One region of the Oceanobacillus sp. FSL W7-1309 genome, then DNA from elsewhere that is predicted to be linked to it. Evidence: predicted binding sites of a transcription regulator. Region 1 holds the regulator's gene; each other region holds the start of a gene.
What was found. The regulator Rex, encoded in region 1, represses fermentation and respiration genes when NADH is low (regulators of the CRP and FNR family bind a similar motif). The targets are predictions, from matches to a motif close to TTGTGAAATATTTCACAA.
Positions count from the first base shown of each region.

Region 2: the regulator Rex is predicted to act here: its motif matches at 2,240-2,257, upstream of qoxA (cytochrome aa3 quinol oxidase subunit II).
Region 3: the regulator Rex is predicted to act here: its motif matches at 3,379-3,396, upstream of pflB (formate C-acetyltransferase).

Region 1 covers NZ_JBBOBX010000001.1:2,248,366-2,255,718, reverse strand. Annotated here, with positions in the region: gene NST46_RS10830 (BCCT family transporter) at 1-419, shown strand, start outside; gene NST46_RS10825 (CsbD family protein) at 493-693, shown strand; gene groL (chaperonin GroEL) at 1,106-2,737, opposite strand; gene groES (co-chaperone GroES) at 2,816-3,100, opposite strand; gene NST46_RS10810 (CPBP family intramembrane glutamic endopeptidase) at 3,376-4,095, shown strand; gene NST46_RS10805 (YdiK family protein) at 4,099-4,296, shown strand; gene NST46_RS10800 (hypothetical protein) at 4,373-5,389, opposite strand; gene NST46_RS10795 (redox-sensing transcriptional repressor Rex) at 5,687-6,325, opposite strand; gene NST46_RS10790 (ABC-F family ATP-binding cassette domain-containing protein) at 6,477-7,353, shown strand, end outside.
Region 2 covers NZ_JBBOBX010000002.1:1,186,669-1,194,021, reverse strand. Annotated here, with positions in the region: gene qoxB (cytochrome aa3 quinol oxidase subunit I) at 1-1,152, opposite strand, end outside; gene qoxA (cytochrome aa3 quinol oxidase subunit II) at 1,226-2,134, opposite strand; gene NST46_RS18545 (DHA2 family efflux MFS transporter permease subunit) at 2,604-4,067, shown strand; gene NST46_RS18540 (exonuclease SbcCD subunit D) at 4,567-5,760, shown strand; gene NST46_RS18535 (SMC family ATPase) at 5,791-7,353, shown strand, end outside.
Region 3 covers NZ_JBBOBX010000001.1:81,768-89,120, forward strand. Annotated here, with positions in the region: gene NST46_RS00395 (M3 family oligoendopeptidase) at 1-387, shown strand, start outside; gene NST46_RS00400 (HAD family hydrolase) at 542-1,327, shown strand; gene NST46_RS00405 (chromate transporter) at 1,418-1,945, opposite strand; gene NST46_RS00410 (chromate transporter) at 1,942-2,514, opposite strand; gene pflB (formate C-acetyltransferase) at 3,419-5,662, shown strand; gene pflA (pyruvate formate-lyase-activating protein) at 5,777-6,502, shown strand; gene NST46_RS00425 (YciI family protein) at 6,553-6,834, opposite strand; gene asnB (asparagine synthase (glutamine-hydrolyzing)) at 6,946-7,353, opposite strand, start outside.

The DNA of each region.
Region 1 (7,353 bases):
TACCTGTATTAGATATTATCCAGGAAGACGCGATGGCTGCCATACCAGCAATTATAAGTTCATTGCCTTTCGCTATCTTTGCAATTGCAGCCTTTGTCGTCATCGCCATGCTTTTTATGATTACGACACTGGATTCAACAACATATACGATTGCTTCCTATGCAGGAACAAGGAACATGAGTAAATCAGAACCTTCTAAGAATTTGCGTCTGATTGTCGCGGCAATCATTACCGTATTCTCCTTATTATTAATGCGCATAGGCGGTCTTGCTCCGCTGGAGGTAGTTTCAGGAATAATGGGGATACCGATTATTTTCGTCCAGTTTCTGACCATATATGCCGCTAAGAAAATGATGGATGAGGATCGAGCATGGGTCAATAATGTAAGGAAAAACAAGCCACGGAAACAGAAAAAATAGTACTAAACAGAACAAGAATGTTTAATGTGGGTTTATAACAGGAAATAAATGATAAAAGAGAGGTGAAAACAAAATGAGTAACGGAAATGCTGACAAAATAAAAGGTAAAGCAAATAAAGCTAAAGGTGAAATGAAAGATCAAGTTGGTAACCTAACAGATAATAAGAAAGTCCAGGCAAGCGGCAAAAAGGATAAAGTGAAAGGTGAGGTTCAGGACACCTTTGGTGATGCAAAGAATGAAGCAAATGAAACAAAGACCGATCAGAAAAAATGAGAAGACTAAGAGCGTGTAATATAAAACGGTGCAGTAAGAAATGGTGCCTCCCCCCGAAAATTAGATTTTCACCTCTAATTTTCGGGGGGATTTTTTTGGCTAAATATGGTGAGGAATTTAAGATAAAGCTTGTTACAGAGTATTTATAAGGCAACCTAGGATATAAATCATTGACCAAAAATATAATATGGGTAGCGAAACATCAATATTGAATGGATTAAAAAGAAGAACGATCTTCACATAAAAATGGAAAAAATGAAAAAGGACGCTTCCGCATAAGTGAGAACTTTATACGAAAACGCCCTTTTAAACTTAAATTTATAATAAATGTTACCTTTATGTTACTTTTTAGTTTGACGGGGTTCGCAACAGCATCCCAAACGTTTATAAATCAACATTTAAGGGTGGTTTGTTACATCATACCGCCCATTCCACCCATGCCGGCCATATCAGGCATTGCAGGTGCACCGCCTTCTTCAGGCTTATCAGCTACAACAGCTTCTGTAGTTAATAGCATTGCTGCTACAGATGCTGCGTTTTGCAGTGCAGAACGTGTTACTTTTGTTGGGTCAACGATTCCAGCTTCAACCATGTTTACCCATTCGTTTGTTGCTGCGTTATATCCTACGCCAACTTTTTCGTTTTTCAAGCGTTCTACGATGATAGAACCTTCTAAACCAGCGTTTTGTGCAATTTGACGAACTGGCTCTTCGATTGCGCGAAGTACGATTTTCACACCAGTTGCTTCATCGCCTTCTAGGTTTAGTTCACTTACTTTGTTGTAAACGTTGATTAGGGCAGTACCACCACCGGATACGAAGCCTTCTTCAACTGCAGCACGTGTAGAGTTCAATGCATCCTCGATACGCAGTTTGCGCTCTTTTAATTCTGTTTCTGTTGCAGCACCAACTTTAACTACTGCCACACCACCAGATAATTTAGCAAGACGCTCTTGTAATTTTTCTTTATCAAATTCAGAAGTTGTTTCTTCTGCTTGTGCACGGATTTGTGCAACACGGCCAGAGATTGCTTCTGGGTTGCCAGCACCCTCAACAACTGTAGTGTTTTCTTTTGTTACAACAACTTTCGAAGCACGTCCTAATTGTTCGATAGTAGCAGACTTAAGATCCAATCCAAGATCTTCAGTAATCACTTCTCCACCAGTTAGGATAGCGATATCTTCTAGCATTGCTTTACGACGGTCACCGAATCCTGGAGCTTTAACAGCTACAGCGTTGAACGTTCCGCGAAGTTTGTTTACAACTAATGTTGCAAGAGCTTCCCCTTCAACATCTTCAGCGATTAATAATAATGGCTTTCCTTGTTGAACAACTTGCTCTAATACTGGTAATACTTCTTGGATATTACCAATTTTCTTATCTGTAATAAGAATGTATGGATCTTCTAATACTGCTTCCATTTTATCTTGGTCAGTAACCATGTATGGTGAAGAATATCCACGATCAAATTGCATCCCTTCAACAACCTCTAATTCTGTGTTGAAGCCTTTTGATTCTTCAATTGTAATAACGCCATCATTGCCAACGCGTTCCATCGCTTCAGCAATTAAGTTACCAACTTCATCATCAGATGCTGAGATAGCTGCGATTTGTGCGATAGAGTCTTTGCTTTCAACCGGTTGAGAAATTGCTTTTAATTCTTCAACAGCAGTTGCTACAGCTTTCTCAATACCGCGGCGGATACCTACAGGGTTTGCACCAGCTGTAACGTTTTTCAAACCTTCGTGAATCATTGCTTGTGCAAGAACTGTTGCAGTAGTTGTACCGTCACCAGCTACATCATTTGTTTTCGATGCAACTTCAGATACAAGCTGTGCTCCCATGTTTTCAAAAGCATCTTCCAATTCGATTTCTTTCGCAATGGTTACCCCATCATTTGTAATTAGAGGTGAGCCGAATTTTTTATCTAAAACAACGTTACGTCCTTTTGGTCCCAACGTTACTTTTACAGCGTTTGCTAATACATCTACACCGCGCAGCATTGCTCCACGTGCTTCTTCATTGAACTTAATATCTTTAGCCACTTAAAATTCCTCCTTTAAAATAATCATTCGAAAAATTTATTTGTCGTCGTTCATGTATGTGTTGGTTTTGTGTTACGATTAGCTTACTACAGCTAAAATGTCATTTTCACGAAGAATTAAGTATTCTGTACCTTCATATTTCACTTCAGTACCAGCAAATTTAGAGAATATAATGCGGTCCCCTTCTGCAACTTCAAGTGCCACTTTTTCCCCATTTTCAGTTACACGGCCAGATCCTACTGCTACTACGCGACCTTCCTGTGGTTTTTCCTTTGCAGAGTCTGGTAGTACGATACCGCTTGCAGTTGTTTCTTCTTGCTCAACAAGTTCGATAACAACACGATCTCCTAGTGGTTTAATCATGTAGAATGCCTCCTCAATTCTTTAACGTATTAGATTTATTAGCACTCTCAATGATTGAGTGCTAATTTCTATATTCATAATAATTAATCCCATAAAAAAATGCAAGTAATGTGTCTATAATTTTATTTAATTTCTAGTAAAATTTTATGTAAAGGGGCTCATAATATTAACAGCCTGTATAATATGATAAAATATCTTTTATGATGATTGATGATCAATAGATGGAATATGTAATACATATACTAAACTATACAAAGCAAAAGGAGTCGTTTTATTTGGCACGTAGATATTGGTATGTCATTTTAACTTATATACTGATGCAGCTTTCTGCATTTCCCGTTGCTCTGCTTGCAAAGCATCATTATATCCCAGTACAAGGTGTGATTTACTGGTCCATTTTTAGCTTTATTCTCGGACTTCTTATTATTTTGTGGATTATGAAGCCCGATATGCAGATGAGAGATACACGCAATGCAGCACCGATGAGCTCAATGATACTCTGGTCAATCCTCGGTGTATTCATGGCTTTCTTTGCACAAGGAATTGCAGTAGCAATTGAAATGAATATACTAGGGATTTCACCTGGATCAGAAAACACTCAAGGTATCATGGATATAGCTCGTGCAGCCCCATTATTTATTATTATTCCTGCAGTGATTGCCCCAATATTGGAAGAAATCATTTTCCGAAAAATTATCTTCGGCAGTCTCTATAAGCGCATGAATTTCTTCTTCGCAGGTTTGGTCTCCGCCCTTATCTTCGGTTTTATTCATGAAGGGATGGAACATATCCTAATTTATGCTTCGATGGGGTTTGTATTTGCGTTTCTTTATGTAAAGACAAAACGAATTCTCGTTCCGATTATCGTTCATGCAGCAATGAACACATTAGTTGTTGTCGGGCAATTATCGATGGATCCAGAAGAAATGCAGCGACAACTTGAGCAAATGCAACGTCAGGTTGAGCAATTGCAAATGATCCTTATTGGAGGTTAATGAATGATTCATTCTTTGTTAGTTAAAGCGTTCATTTACTTCATAATGGCAATGATTTTTATTTACGTTGCCGTCCAAAGCAAAGGGCAAACAATCTGGAATCCCACCACGCTCATTTTTGCTGCTGTAGCAACGCTTGCCTTTGGAGTTGCAGTTCGATTGCTTAATAAGTATTTTCGATTGAAAAAGAAGAAGCATTAAATAGATACTATATAGATCTTCTTAATAAAAAAGAAGGCTGTTTCTAGATTAATACTGAAACAGCCTTCTTTTATTTTTATTGGATAGACTTCAACTTATCTATCCATTCATCTTTATCTTCGATTGATTTTTCAAACGTTGTGTAGCGAACAACATACAAATCATTGTCTTTCGCAAATACCCTTGCTACTTCTTCCTGATCGAGCTGAATATCATCTTCTGTTAATGAAAAATCAAAAAATCCTTCTTCCGCAGAATTAAATTCAAGCTCACCTGTAGTCATTTCTGTTAAATTCATTTCCATCATTTCGATAAAGCCTTCAGCACCTAACAATTCATCACCATCTGGATAATAATGAATCGTAAACAGCTCTGTGAAATTCGTTTGATCCTCATCAACTAAAAGAAATTCAGCGGTTGCTTCACCGTCTCCTTCCTCATAGTTCTCAAGCTCCCACTTTCCTTCATCAAACGGAATTTCTAAGCTCGTAATTGTGTCAATGTAAACACCTTCTGCCGCTGCATCAGCAGCAGTCTCTTCGATAACTTCCCCATTCTCATCAAGAGGAATTATTTCGCTTGGTTCTTCGGAACTATAAATTTTCCATGCACCATCATCTGGTCGCAAGACATGAACCCCGTGTGTTTCATTATTCATAAAATCAGGACCATCGACTTTCATTGTCGTCTGTTTATAAGAGATTGTTGCTTCTTCTTCTGATTTTTCTTCTACAACTAAATCAAATAATTCCATATCTAATGTATACACAGATAATTGATCGATTGTCGTACGTGTTGAGTCATATAAAGGAGATTCACTATGTATGGTTTCCATGTAAGCATCCAAGTCATTTTCTGTTAATGCTTCTAAGTTTGCTTCAAGTACTGCAAATAATGCCTCATCTTCTGGAACTACATTTTCTTCTGCTTCTTCAGACCCGTTTTTCTCGTTTGCTTCCGCATCATTTGTTTCTTCAGTTGCTTCAGCATCGTTAGTCCCTTCACTCTCATTGTCACTTTCATTTGAACATGCAACAATGAACAAACTAATAAATAAAACAAACATAATACCTAAAACCTTTTTCACGTTCACGAATAAATTCCTCCTCTTTCTCAATATATTCCCAATACAGATTAACGTAATAATCAGTAAATGGATAGATGTCTTAAGAACCAATAATTTTCAGAAAAATATTAGTTCCATTTATCTAGTTAATATTTATCAGCTTGTTTCCAGTGGTTGTTTAAAACGGAGATTTTATGGAATTGATGCAAATAAATTATGGTATTTACCAATATAAGGACATCCAAATCCAACCATAAAAAAACAAGGCTTTTGACCTAATATCAATAGCCTTGTAAATAAACAAAAATTTACAATGAGTAATATCTACTCTGGATTATCTAACGAATAATGCTTTAGGAAATAGACAAGGGCCTGCAATTCAACAGCAAGATCAATATGGTGGACCCGAATATGCTTCGGTACACTAATCCTTGCAGGAGTAAAGTTAAGAATCCCTGAAATCCCTTTTTCTACAAGCTTATCGGCGATCACTTGTGCTTCAACAGCTGGAACAGTTAGGATAGCGACTTTAATGTCTTCTAACTTTTCCTCTAAATCACGAATATCATAAACGGGTACCCCGCCAATATCCGTGCCAACCTTTTCTGTATCTGCATCAAATGCCGTAGTAATCCGGATATTATTGTTCTTCATAAAGTTATAATGAAGGAAGGCTGTACCTAAGTTCCCAACTCCGATTAATGCAACCTCTGTAACCTCATGCTGATCCAACGTACTTCGGAAAAATCCTAATAAATACTCTACATTATAGCCGTATCCCTTTTTTCCCAATGCGCCAAAATAAGAAAAGTCTCTTCGAATTGTTGCAGAATCCACTTTTACTGCATCACTCAGCTCCTTTGAGGAAACTCGCTTCTTCCCTTGCTGATTTAAATTGTTAAGAAAACGATAATATAAAGGCAGCCGCTTGGCAGTAGCTTGTGGAATTTTATTCTGTTCCATCAATCTTCCTCTTTTCAATCCAATAGTTGTATATGATAAGTTCTTTCCTTCTATTTTAACAGAAAACGTCAAATAAGTCGTGATATTTTTCACAATTCAGTTGCCTCGTTAAATAACTATAAGATACACTGTACATGATGGGGTGAAAAAGATGATATTAATGCAACTAAACGGAATTTCCAAATCCTTCGGTGCTGAAGAGATTTTATCAAATATTAAAATTGAAATTAAAGATAAAGACCGTATAGCTATTGTCGGCAGAAACGGTGCAGGTAAGTCAACATTACTTAAAATTATGGCACAAGAATTATCGTATGATGAAGGGGAATTTTTTCAACCGAAGGATCTTACATTCGGTTATTTATCCCAGCATATGACGTTAGAATCAGGGAAAACCATTTGGGATGAAATGCTAGAGGTATTTTCCCATTTAAAATCATTGGAAAAGCAACTTCGAGCATTAGAGAAAGAGATGGAGAAAGCCAGCGAATTATCTGGAGAAGAATATGACAAAGTCCTTAAAGAATATGACAAACTTCAACTAGCATATCAGACTGATGGGGGCTATACGTATGAATCTGATATTAGAGCTGTACTTAGTGGGTTAAATTTTGAGTCCTTTGATTATGATACTCCAATCGCAGAACTTAGTGGTGGACAAAAAACACGACTTGCCCTGGGTAAATTGCTGCTTCAAAAACCACAGTTGCTTATTCTTGATGAACCGACCAACCATCTTGATATTGATACATTGTCATGGTTGGAAAACTATCTCGTTAGTTATCCAGGCGCCATTGTCATCGTTTCACACGATCGGTACTTTCTTGATAAAACAGTTTCCATTGTATATGAAATTTCACGGCATAAAACGCGAAAATACCATGGTTCGTACAGCAAGTATTTGGAGCAAAAAGCACTAAATTATGAACAGGAATTAAAGGAATTTGAAAAGCAGCAAACTGAAATTAAAAAAATGGAAGACTTTATCCAGCGGAATATTGTACGTGCTTCGACTACAAAACGAGCAC
Region 2 (7,353 bases), on a different contig from region 1:
GATGAAGGCTACTGAATAAAGCATTGGAACGGTGAACCTAATCTTACCTTTCCACATCGTTAGGAGCCAGTTAAATATCTTAATCCCGGTTGGTATGGCGATTGCCATTGTTGTAATCGAGAAGATACTATTAGTTAATGCTCCCTGTCCCATTGTAAAGAAATGGTGTACCCATACAAAGAATGAGAGTAGGGAAATTAGTACCATGGAAGCTACCATTGATTTATACCCATATAAGTTACGTTGTGAGAAGGTCGAAATAATCTCACTGTAAATACCGAATGCTGGCAGAATTAAAATGTAAACTTCTGGATGGCCCCAAACCCAGAAAAGGTTGGCCCAGTACATATCCATACCACCATTACCTGTTGCAAAGAATGATGTACCGAATTGACGGTCGAACGTTCCCATTAAGAGCGCTACAGTTAACACTGGGAAAGCAAATACAATAATAACATTTGTGATAAGAGCTGACCATGTAAACATTGGCATTTTCATTAATTTCATACCAGGAGCTCTCATTTTGAAAATCGTTACAACAAAGTTAATTCCTGTCATTAGTGTACCAATTCCAGAAATTTGAAGAGCCCACATGTAATAGTTAACACCAACAGATTGGCTAAACTCATTACTTGCTAGTGGGAAGTAATTGGTCCAACCAGCGTCAGGTGATCCACCGATAACAAACGATATGTTAAATAGCATTGCTCCGGCAAAGAATAACCAAAAGCTAAGTGCGTTTAGTCGCGGAAAAGCAACGTCACGAGCACCAATTTGCAGTGGCACAACGTAGTTCATTAAACCAATAACGAACGGCATTGCCATAAAGAAGATCATTACAACTCCGTGCGTTGTAAAAACCTCATTATAATGTTGAGCGTTTAAAAATTCCATTTCCGGGCTAGAAAGCTGAAGACGCATCATGACAGCGTCCGCACCACCACGGAATAACATGACTAAAGCGGAAATCAAATACATAATCCCGATTCGTTTATGGTCAGTTGTTGTTAACCATTCGTTCCATAAATAGCCCCATTTTTTAAAGTAAGTTAATCCTGCAACGATTGCGATGGAAACAAGAACAATTGCAACCATAGATGCATAGATCATTGGATCTGGATGGGGTATAGCGAATCTTTCAAAAAATTCCATGTTTGTTACTCCTTTCGAGAAGTTCAAGTACATTTAGATTAGTAATCTAGCTGTTTTGTTCGTAGTCTTTCAATTAATGATGATCGTGTTCTGAATCATCATGTTCATCCTCGGATTGTTCCGTATCATCAGATGAACCGTGATTATGCCCACCATGCTCACCCTCAGGTGGTGGTGAAAATTCTAAATGTGTTCCAGTGAAAGCAAGTTGACCTAGATGACCAGGTTCTAATAATTCATTGAATATATCTTCTGTTAATGGATCAGCCGTAGCATGAATATCATCTACCCAAGTATCGAATTCATCTTGCGGCATTGCGATAACGTTAAATGTGTTTTCAGCAAAACCTTCACCACTAAAGTTTGCATTTCTACCCATAAACTCTCCAGCTGATTCAGCCGCTAAATTAATTGTCGTTACCATGTCTGCCATCGCATATTTTTGTCCGGCTAACTGCGGTACCCAAAAACTTGTAATTGGACCATGTGAGTAAAGCTTGAACTGGACGGAACGATCTGTTGGGATAAATACATAATTGACTGTTTCAATATCTTGTTCTGGATAGCTGAAATGCCATTTCCAGTTAGATGAAGAAGCATATATCACCAACGGTTCCTGATCCTCATATCCTTCTGGTACTGTTTCAACTTGGTATGTTGAGACAACAGAAACGATAGATAAGAAGATAACAATTAAAATTGGAATACCAACAATAATTCCTTCGACAATAGGATTCCCCTCAATATGTGGTGGTTCATAATCATCATCCTGTTTAGATGCGCGGTATTTTACTAGGATAATGATAAGTAATACAAGTACGGTAATAACAATGAATGCCATAGTAATGATGGATAACCATATAACATCAGCAGTCGTTGCAGCTTGTGGTCCTTTTGGATCTAAGACAAGTAATGGCTCACAACCTGTTAACACTGTAGCTATAGTGAAAATGAATGTTAGTAGGGTCCATTTAAGTTTCATGTATATACCCCTTTCTGTTAAATTATCTGTTTTTTTGCGCCAATATAAAGGTAAACACAATTATCGTCCTATATAATAGTACGCAAACGATAAAAATACAAGAGTATGAGAAATGCTTCACAAAATGTTCATGAAGATTTGTAGATTTGGTGGAGATAGGCAAATTTTGGACGCGTAGGTATTAAAAATAGTTGCTTTAATTGCAAAAATGTGCTCCATATTTTTGCGGTTAGCTAATGAAAAACTTTCCCACTATTAATGAAGGAAAGTTTTTTTCTAATTTAGCTGTATTTTCATACTAGACTCATAGTCTATTAAAAATTGAATGAATTATGAATCGGTTCATAAACTTGATAAAGACAATAAAAAATTTATTTGTATTATGTGGACTAAAGGTATATGATATGATTTATGTCATTAGAAAAATTCGGGTGATCAATGTATAGTTTAATGTAAGGGAGAAGAATTTATGGAACCATCAATCAATCATAATGACCGGCCAAAGTATGGTATTTTAGCAATACTTATGGTCGGTGCATTTATTTCATTTTTAAATAATACACTGCTAAATGTTGCACTGCCATCTATCATGTTAGACCTTGATGTAAGTACATCTGTCGTCCAGTGGTTAACGACGGGGTATATGTTAATTAATGGTATATTGATTCCAACGACAGCTTTTTTAATTCAAAAATATTCTGTTCGCCGATTGTTCTTAGTTGCAATGGGTCTGTTTTTTTGTGGAACTTTAATTGCAGGTATTGCGCATACATTCCCGATCTTGCTGGCTGCGCGAATGGTTCAGGCATCTGGATCCGCAATTATGATGCCATTATTAATGAATGTTATGTTAATAAGCTTTCCAATCGCTAAACGAGGAACTGCAATGGGAGTCTTCGGTTTGATTTTAATGTTTGCTCCAGCAATTGGACCAACGCTTTCTGGTTGGATTATTGAACACTATGATTGGAGAATGCTATTTCATTTTATAACTCCAATTGCTGCTGTTGTATTTTTGCTCGGCTTTTTTCTATTAAAGGATAAGAAAGAAAAAGTGATTATTACGTTAGATATTCTTTCTTTAATTTTGTCCAGTATTGGATTCGGAGGATTATTATACGGTTTTAGCTCTGCTGGATCAAAGGGCTGGGATAGCTTACAGGTATATGGAACAATTATCCTTGGGGTTATTGCGCTTATCTGGTTTATCCTTCGTCAATCAAAGCTTGAGAAGCCCATGTTAAATTTCAATGTGTTTAAATATCCCATGTTTACGTTGGCATCCATCATATCGATGGTCGTTAATATTGCAATGTTTTCTGGTTTTCTTTTGTTACCGATCTATGCACAAACGATTCGTGGGATTTCGCCAATGGATACGGGGTTAATGCTATTACCGGGAGCTCTTCTGAATGCATTTATGTCACCAATCACAGGTAGACTGTTTGATAGATATGGCGGGCGAGTACTGGCGCTTGTTGGTTTATCGATTATGACAATTACAACGTATTGCTTTAGTAACTTAACGTTTGAGACAGGTTACATTACGTTAATGGCACTGCATGGAATGCGTATGTTAGGTCTATCCATGGTTATGATGCCGGTATCAACGAACGGCTTAAATCAGTTGCCTGCTGAATATTACCCGCATGGAACAGCGATGAATAATACGCTGAATCAGGTTTCTGGAGCGATTGGAACTGCATTGTTAATAACGATCATGTCAATTCGAGAAAATGTGTATGCAAACCGTTTAACTGAGGCAGTAGTAGGCGGTCCGACTTCGGAGGTGCAGCAACAAATAGCTTTAGAAGCAATGCTAGGTGGAATTAATGATGCATTCTTTATTTCGACCTTTATTATCGCAGTAGCTATAATCCTTGCCAGCTTTTTAAAACGAGCCAAGCAAGGGGATATAAAAATGAGTAAATAGTTTATAACCCTGATACGATTCGTGTATCGGGGTTATTTATTTGTGTTCGTTCTGGCTGTGTCAGAGCATGACTAGTGCATCCGGGAAAGGCAGGAAGTAAATTGAGCAACCGAATCGAATGGGTTTACTCATTAACACAATGGCTGCATGCGAGTCTAAACTCTACTTTTTCAAAAAGTTTTAACTTTAATAGAATTTATTTTAATAGCTAAATTCCACATCAAAACAAAGAATTTAATCGGATAATAGTTTCGAAATTCGCAAATCTACTAAATATAGCTGGTAGAAATATGAATTATGACCAGGCTTCCTAACATTGATTCAATGGAAGAAGAGCAGTATACTCATTATAGATTTAGATTCGATATTTTGTGAAAGGGGCTAAGTTCCTTTTCTCTTATTATAGTAGTAATCAATACTATTAAAACAGAAGAATTTAGTAGTTTTTGATTAAGTGCAAGCAGATTATTTATCTAGTGTACTGGAGAGGGGAGATACAATGAAGTTTTTTCATACTGCGGATTGGCACTTAGGAAAACTTGTCCAGGGAATTTATATGACCGAAGATCAACGTTATGTATTAGAACAACTTATTCAAGCAGTGGAGGAAGAAAAACCAGATGCAGTCATTATCGCAGGTGATTTATATGATCGAGCGGTTCCGCCAATTGAAGCAGTTCACTTATTGGACGAAGTTTTAGAGACAATTGTGCATCGATTAAAAACACCTGTAATCGCGATAGCAGGTAACCATGATAGTCCGAGCAGGTTGAATTTTGGGAGCAGTTTAATGAAACATCATGGTTTTCATATTGTCGGTAATCTGACAAACCATATAGAGCCAGTTGTTTTAGAAGACGAATTTGGAGAGGTGCATTTTCACCTCATTCCGTACTGCGACCCAAGTGTGGTAAGGAATGTTTTGGAAGATGAGGATATCCGAACACATGATGACGCAACAAAAAAGATTATCGAACAAATTACCATGCAGATGGATGCCAATGCCCGACATGTTGCTATTGGTCATGCGTTTGTGACTCCCTATGCGAAAGAAGAAGAAAATACAAGTGATTCGGAGCGGCCGCTTTCAATTGGTGGTGCAGAATATGTTGCTAGTGAACACTATATGCCATTTCATTATACGGCATTAGGGCATTTGCATCAGGCTCATTATGTAATGGATGAGAAAATTCGTTATGCTGGATCGATTTTAAAATACTCTTTATCCGAGGAGCATCATAAAAAAGGATTTCATATTGTCGAGATGGATTCTTTAGGAAATGCCACAGTTGAAAAACGTCTCTTGAAACCGAGGAGAGATATTCGTACCGTTGAAGCATACATAGATGATTTATTAAATCACCCAATAAATCAAGATTATGTTTTTGTTCGGTTATTGGATGAGACTCCGGTATTGTCGCCGATGGAAAAGGTGCGATCTGTCTATCCGAACGCGATGCATGTGGAACGTAAAAACTATTCTGTCACACCTCTTGCGCAGGCAGAAGATCGTTCGATTAATCGAAGCAAGATGAGTGACATGGATCTTTTTCAGGCATTTTATAATGAAGTAAAAGGTAATCGTGCAACAGAAGAAATGGAAGCTATTTTTAAAGAAACATTAGATCAACTTCTAAAAGATGCAAGTGAAACAAAAGTAATACCGAAACAGAAAGCATCTCTAACGAATTAAGGCGATACAGCAGAAAGGAGTAAAAACCAGTTGAAGCCACTAAAGTTAACAATGACGGCATTTGGTCCGTATAAAAATACAGAAACCGTAGATTTTAGAGAGCTGGATAAGACGAATTTATTTGTTATATCTGGTAATACTGGTGCGGGGAAAACAACAATCTTTGATGGCATTGCTTTTGCATTATATGGCAGTGCAAGTGGTTCGGATCGCGAAGATATAAAGGCATTGCGCAGTGATTTTGCCGATGATAATACCCATACAGCTGTAGAATTGGAGTTTTCTTTAAACGGACGTGTGTATCGCATACTCCGGCAGTTAGGTCATGTGAAAAAAGGAAACAAATCAAAAACAGGTGAACGTTATGAGTTCTTTGAAAAAATAGACGACAAAGAGATTCCATGTGTTGATAGACAAATCGTTTCTGAAATAAATAAAAAGGTAGAAGCGATTATAGGATTAACACAAGACCAGTTTAAACAAATTGTTATGCTGCCACAAGGTGAATTCCGTAAACTGCTAACATCGGATACAGAAAATAAAGAAGCTATATTACGAAGGCTCTTTAAAACAGAGCACTATAAACATCTTAGTGAGTTGCTGAAAAATAAGAAAAACACAGTGGAGCAGCAATATAACCAAGTAAGGCAGACGCTTGATCACTATATAACTACGATTTATTCGGTATTGCCAGAACGTGAGGATTCTCTTTTAACTAATGTTTTATCAGCAGAACATTACCATACACAACAAATAGTTGCAGGGCTGGAAGTGGAAGCTGATTATTATCTTAGGCAAATCGAGATTGATGAAAAAGCCTATGATGCAGCGTATCGCAAACACGATGAGAAGCAAAATGCTTTCCATGAAGCACATGCACTAAATGAGCGGTTTGATGAATTGGATGTAAAAGAAAAGCGTCTGAAGCAACAAAAAGAGCAAGTCCCAGTATTCGCTGCAAAAGAAAAACAGTTGGAAGCAGCAGGACGAGCTAGTACGATTGAAATTTATGAAAAGCAGGTCTCGGATTGGCAAAAAGAAGCAGCTGAAAAAAAACGTGTATTAGAAAATGCAGAAGCAGCTAAGAAGCATGCTGATACAAAACTTGAGCAAGCGACATCCTATTATAAGGAAGCGGAAAATAAAAAAGATGTAAGAGAAGAAACTGGAAAAAAACTAGATCGATTAACGGATTATCTACCTATTGTAAAAGATATCGACATGCAAAAGGGTGAATTAGATCAGCTTGTTCGAGAGGGAAAGCTGACTAGAGCTGATTTGGAAAAAATCAGAAAAGAGATTAAAACCAAAAGAGAAGCGGCAGAAAAATGTCAAATTCAAATCAAGCAGCTTGAGGAGGCTGTAAACCAATATCATGATAAGAAGCAGCAACTGCTCGAGATGAGGGAACGTGCAAAGCTGCTGCAAGGTTATATTGATCTATCAAAGCAAAAAGATGAGCTGGAAAAAGCTGTTACACTAAAAAAAGAGCATTTTTCAAAAGCGAAGGAACAGTATCAGCGCCAAGAAGAAGCGTGGATTGCTAATCAAGCAATTGTGTTGGCAAATCATTTGCATGATGGAGAAGCTTGC
Region 3 (7,353 bases), 2.2 Mb from region 1:
AATCCAGACTGGACACGAAAACAACGTAAAGATGCTTGGAGAAAACTTGAAGAAATCTATTTACCACACCGTGATTACGACGGCAATGCATATCTAGCTTCTGGTGGGTATTGGCATCGTCAAGGACATATCTATGATATACCTTTCTATTATATTGATTACACGCTTGCTCAAATTTGCGCTTTCCAATTTTGGAAAAAGTCGCGTGAAAACCATGAGGATACATGGAAAGACTATCTAAACCTCTGTAAACAAGGCGGCTCACAGTCCTTCCTTAATCTTGTAAAGACAGCAAAACTGAATTCTCCGTTCGAGGCAGGAACAGTCCAAGCAGTTATTCAAACAATTGAAGATTGGCTCGATTCTGTGGACGATAAATCATTATAATATTATTTTAAAGCAGTATTCCGAATTGGGTACTGCTTTTTTTAGTGTATCTAAAACCCAAAAGTTAATATTATGTAAACGTAATTGGTATTAGTACAATCCAAATTTCCTTTATGCTAGAATAGACTACAAAGCATACATAAAGGAGAACATTATGAGTTATAAAGTACTTTTTCTAGATATCGACGGTACCATCCTAAAACCAGATCACACATACACAGATTCAACAAAAGATGCTATTGAACAAGCAAAGCAAAATGGGGTTGAAGTTTTTATTGCAACCGGCAGACCATATATTGAAATTCAGGATCTTGCTGAAGAATTAACTATTGATTCATTTATTGCTTATAACGGCGGATATGCAATCTATCAAGATCAAACCGTGGTCAATGAACCAATGGATCCAACGATTGTAAAAGAATTCATCGAAATCGCTAAACAGCATAATCATGAACTTGTTCTTTATACAAAGGAAAAAAACTACTTCACAGATCTTAACCATCCATTTGTTAAAAAATTCAATGACATTTTCCAGTTGAAACAAAATGCGTTATTTGCTGAGGAAGTTGCAGATCAAATCATAGGTGCTACCGTATTGAATATTGAACCAGGAGATGCATCACTTTATGAAATAGAAGAAAATATTCGCTTGTCACAAGTAAATGTAGAAGGGGCAACAAAGGCCTTTGATATTATTCGAAAGAACGTCAATAAAGGAGAAGCCGTTACAAAAATTCTTCAGCGCATCGGTATACCAATGGAGCAAGCTATCGCTTTTGGAGATGGAATGAATGATTGTGAAATGCTGCAAGCTGTAGGCGAAGGATTCGCAATGGATAATGCACATCCAGAACTATTTACTTACGCAAAGCACCGTACCACATCTGTTAGTGATTCTGGTATCTATAACGGCTTAAAAAAGCTCGGGGTTATCGAGTAATGGGAATATAAAAAGCAAAACCCAACAATCAAGGGGTTTTGCTTTTTTTCATAAGTTGAGGCTTATGGAGTCGATAAGGGCTAGATCTATTTATAAAAGAAAGCCACCGTAAATAAGAGCTCCGGCAATTACAAATGCAGGGTGTATTTTAAAACGCTCGATTAATAGAAAACTAACGCCAACCAGTAGTACCGTCTGCCAAATTCCAATTCCTATATAAGATTCACTGAAAAACCTCCATGCCATAACACCGAGCAATATAGCAATGACCGGCTGAACAAAAAGCGTTAACCGCTTTACTTTAGGAGAGTCCTTATATTTTAACAACAGTCCACCAAGGAATATTAATAAAATTAGAGATGGAGCCACAGTAGCAAATACGCCTACAATCGACCCAATAACCCCTCCTACTTCATAGCCTATGTACCCTGCCATCTTCGTTGCAATTGGACCTGGTAAAGAGTTTCCAAGCGCTAAAATCTCACTAAATTCCTGCACTGACATCCAACCATATCGTAATACCACTTCATTTTCAATAAGGGGAATGGAAGCAGGTCCTCCCCCATAGCCCAGAATACCCGGAATAAAAAAGGCGACAAAAATATCAATATAGATCATACATCTTCACCTTCTTTATTCTTTTTTTGCTTCTTGTGGACTGGCAGAGACAGCGCCAGGATGAGTAGAACAGCAATCAAAATTCCTGGATGCACCTGAAGAATTTGCAAAGTGATAAAGAAAATGGCAAGAAATATACATGTCTTTACCCATCCCAAGCCAATAGCAGCTTTTTGGGCAAATTGCCATGTCAAGACAGCCATCATCATCCCCACTACTGGAACGACTGCTGCCGTCATTCCTTGCACCCAATCAAATTCTTTAACTTGTGAAAGTGTAGTGAGTAAAACAATCATTAATAAAATCGTAGGTACAATCGTAGCAAGAACGGCATTTATCATTCCTAGTGTACGGGCAACCCGATAACCAATATAACCAGGTAGCTTTGTTGCAATTGGACCCGGTAATGTGTTTGCTAAAGCAAGAATATCACCAAATTCCTCGTTATCCATCCATTTATAGTGATCAACTACTTCCTTTTGAATAAGCGGTATCGAAGCAGGTCCTCCCCCAAATCCGAGTATACCAACACGAAAAAAAGCAATAAATAAATTCCAATGTGTTTTCATTTGTCACAAACCTTTATCTATTTTTAGTATGTTGCCAGCCTATCCAGTGATGAGCTTTCGAGTAAGCCCGTGAATCCAGTAAATAGGCCCCAAATGTTGATGCTCTCTTAATGCTGGAACCCCATTCGCTTTAGATAATCAAATAACTCACTGCGCCAAGAAGCTCATAGCCTACATAACTTACAGAATGAACTTATCATTCCTTTGATTGGTAACTCATCTTTGACCAATCAAAGGAGCCTACTCTCTTCCCATTAGGACTCTCATCACTTCTATGAATGACCAAATAAACTTATTCTCTTCTCATTCGGGCACTCATCACTTCTATGAACGACCAAATAAACCTACTCTCTTCTCATTCGGGCACTCATCACTTCTATGAACGACCAAATAAACCTATTCTCTTCTCATTCGGGCACTCATCACTTCTATGAACGACCAAATATACTTACTCTCTTCCCATTCGGGCTCTCATCACTTCTATGAACGACCAAATAAACCTACTCTCTTCCCATTCGGGCACTCATCACTTCTATGAACGACCAAATAAACCTACTCTCTTCTCATTCGGGCACTCATCACTTCTATGAACGACCAAATAAACCTACTCTCTTCTCATTCGGGCACTCATCACTTCTATGAACGACCAAATAAACTTATTCTCTTCTCATTCGGGCACTCATCCATTTATGATTTCCTTTAATATGACGTTCAAATCATTTATACCATTATACGTGAATGAAACATATTTTTAAATATTTCTTTCCTTCTTCATCGACACGATATAGTTACAATTCTGACACACTTCTTTAACATTTTAAATAACTTCATCTAAAAATATGTGATATGATAAATATATAAAGAATGCTCAATGTTTCACAATATCTTTTTTAGGAGGGTTATTATGGTTGTAACTGCTCAAAACAAAATGGATTTTAAAAGTGGAAAATGGCAAGAGGAAATTAATGTTCGCGACTTTATTATGCAAAACATTACTGTCTATACTGGTGATGAAAGCTTTTTAGCAGGATCGACAAGGAACACGACAATTTTATGGGAACAAGTGATGGATTTAACAAAGCAAGAACGAGAAAATGGTGGCGTATTGGATATGGACACATCAATTGTATCAACCATTACGTCACATGGAGCAGGCTATTTAAATAAAGGTATTGAAAAAATTGTTGGTGTCCAAACAGACCAACCTTTTAAGCGCTCTCTTCAACCATTTGGTGGTATTAGAATGGCAGAAGATGCTCTACATGCATACGGATATGAGTTGGATGAAGAAGTAAAGCATGTCTTCAACAATTATCGGAAGACACATAACCAAGGTGTTTTTGATGCATACACACCTGAAATGCGAGCAGCAAGAAAAGCTGGAATTATTACAGGTCTTCCTGATGCTTATGGACGCGGACGGATCATTGGCGATTACCGAAGAGTTGCTTTATATGGTGTTGACAGGCTAATCGCAGATAAACAAAAAGAACTTGCAGCAACGGGAGTTAATGGTGTGATGTCCGAGAAAATCATTCGTGACCGCGAAGAGCTTTCTGAACAAATTCGTGCCTTACAAGAGTTAAAACAGCTCGGTTCAGATTATGGATATGATATTTCCAATCCTGCTACAAATGCAATCGAAGCGTTCCAATGGTTATATTTTGGTTATTTAGCAGCTATCAAGGAGCAAAACGGCGCAGCTATGAGTCTTGGCAGGGTTTCTACCTTCTTAGATATTTATATTGAGCGTGACATTCAAAATGGTGTCATTACAGAAGAAACAGCACAAGAGCTTGTCGATCATTTTGTAATGAAACTACGACTTGTAAAATTTGCAAGAACTCCAGATTACAATGAATTATTTAGTGGAGATCCAACTTGGGTTACAGAATCAATTGGTGGTATTGCTATAGATGGTACACCGCTTGTGACAAAGAATTCGTTCCGATTTTTACACACATTAGACAATCTTGGGCCTGCACCCGAACCAAACTTAACGGTTTTATGGTCTGATCAATTACCACGCCCTTTTAAGGAATACTGTGCATCTATGTCCATTAAAACAAGTTCAATTCAATATGAAAATGATGACCTCATGAGGAAACAATTTGGAGATGATTATGGAATTGCATGCTGTGTTTCTGCAATGGAAATTGGCAAGCAAATGCAGTTCTTCGGTGCACGAGCTAACTTAGCCAAAGCATTGCTATATGCAATTAATGGCGGGGTAGATGAACAATCCTTCACTCAAGTAGGACCGAACTATGAACCAATTACTTCTGAATATCTACACTATGAGGAAGTAATGGAAAAATATGACCAAATGCTAGAATGGCTTGCCGGATTATATATTAATACACTAAATGTGATTCACTACATGCATGACAAATATAGCTATGAACGAATTGAAATGGCATTACATGATAGAGACATTCTCCGGACAATGGCAACTGGGATTGCAGGATTATCAGTTGCAGCTGATTCACTAAGTGCCATTAAGCACGCAAAGGTAAAAGTAATCCGCAATGAAGCTGGCTATGCCATCGACTACAAAATAGAAGGAGATTTCCCGAAATACGGAAACAATGATGACCGAGTTGACGCTATTGCAGTCGAACTTGTCACAGCCTTCATGAATAAAATCAAAAAGCATCAAACATACAGAAATTCTGTACCAACACTTTCTGTATTAACAATTACTTCCAATGTCGTTTATGGGAAGAAAACTGGAAATACACCAGATGGACGAAAAGCTGGAGAGCCCTTTGCTCCTGGAGCGAACCCATTGCATGGACGTGACGAAAAAGGAGCACTTGCATCCCTCAGCTCTGTCGCAAAATTGCCTTACGAATACGCATTAGACGGAATAAGCAACACCTTTTCCATTGTACCAAAAGCATTAGGGAGAGAAGAAAGTACACGAATTCAAAATCTAGCAGGAATGCTAGACGGATATACGATAAAAGGTGGACATCATTTAAACGTCAATGTGTTTGATCGAGAAACATTGCTCGATGCAATGGAGCATCCAGAACAATATCCACAGCTAACCATCCGTGTATCTGGATATGCGGTAAACTTTATTAAATTAACGAGAGAACAACAATTAGATGTTATTAATCGAACATTCCATAAAGGGATGTAAGCAAACCACTTGTAAGGAAAAAAGCATGCAATAGTTAGATGATATAGGTTCTCGCTTCCCTGTTTAAGGGGAGCACCCTATTACGTCAACAATTTTAATGGGGAGGTTTTTCAAGTGAAAGGTCGAATTCATTCTATCGAAACATGTGGAACCGTCGATGGTCCAGGTTTGCGCTATATAATTTTTATGCAAGGCTGCCCGCTCCGCTGCCAGTTTTGCCATAATCCAGACACATGGAAAATGGGCGATGGCAAGGAAATGACGGTAAATGAACTCGTCACGGACATCAAGGATTACCTCCCCTTTTTCCAAGCATCTGGTGGAGGCGTTACCGTAAGTGGCGGAGAACCATTGCTCCATGTTAAGTTTCTGATAGCCCTTTTTAAAGAACTAAAAGAATTAGGTATCCATACAGCAATTGATACTGCCGGTGGCTGTTTCTCCAAATCTCCTGCATTTCTGAAGCAGCTTGACGAACTCTTGGAACTAACTGATCTAGTGTTAATGGATATCAAACAGATTAATCCAGTGAAGCATAAAATACTAACTGGCATGTTTAACGATCATATTCTCCTACTTGCTCGTTATTTAGATAAAAAAAATATTCCTGTCTGGATCCGTCATGTGCTTGTTCCTGGACATAGTGATAATGAAGAGGATTTAAAGGATTTATCTCTTTTTATTCATACACTAACTAATATCAAGAAAATCGAAGTATTACCTTATCATAAAATGGGCGTATATAAGTGGGAAGCACTAGGGTTAGAATATCCGCTTGACGCTGTCGAACCGCCAACAGATGCACGCGTTCAAAATGCAATACAAATTTTAAATGCATAACAAAAAGTCAGGACTCTCCTTTGAAAAAGGGCCCTGACTTTACATGTAATCTACTTTTCTGGTAAAACTGCTTCCGTAGTCATTTCCCATTCATGAATATCATACCCTCTTGCTCCATAAACAACATATGGATCGTTTTTCACAATTTCTTCAACCTCTTCAAAGCTTTCCGCGATGTAAATAACAAGTCCACCAGTACTATCCGTAAAACGACCTTTAGCAAAAACTTTCCCCTGTTCGGCTAACTTGCCTAAATAGTCTAAATGATCTTGACGATACTGCCTGCTTTTTTCAGCATTCTTCATTGGTGAAAATGCAGCATAATACTTCATATGTATCCCCCTCCTAATTGAAACTAGCATTATTATATCGCAATTTTCAAAGAGTTACATAATAAAAGGTTCTTTTAAAAGGGAGCCAATCCTTTTAAGAGAACCTTTCTATCATACTTGAATCTTCACATCATATTTACGTAGCCAATAATCAATTTGACATAAGTGTGCAATTAATTGGGGGCCGCGCATTAACTGACCATACCATGGCTCCTTAAATTCCTTCCCTTCACTGTTTACAATAGCTTCCACTTTTTCACGCTTCATAAATTCAAATAAACGAGCATTCGGATCTGCTAAAATTGTTTCCATCCACGCTATTACCTGCTTCGTATATTCTGGTTGAAAGGTCCTCGGATATGGACTCTTTTTTCGATATAAAACATCATCTGGTACAATACCTTCCAGCGCCTTGCGTAAAATTCCTTTTTCACGTCCATCGAGATTTTTCATTTCCCATGGGATATTCCAAACATATTCCACAATACGATGATCTGCATAAGGAACACGTACTTCTAG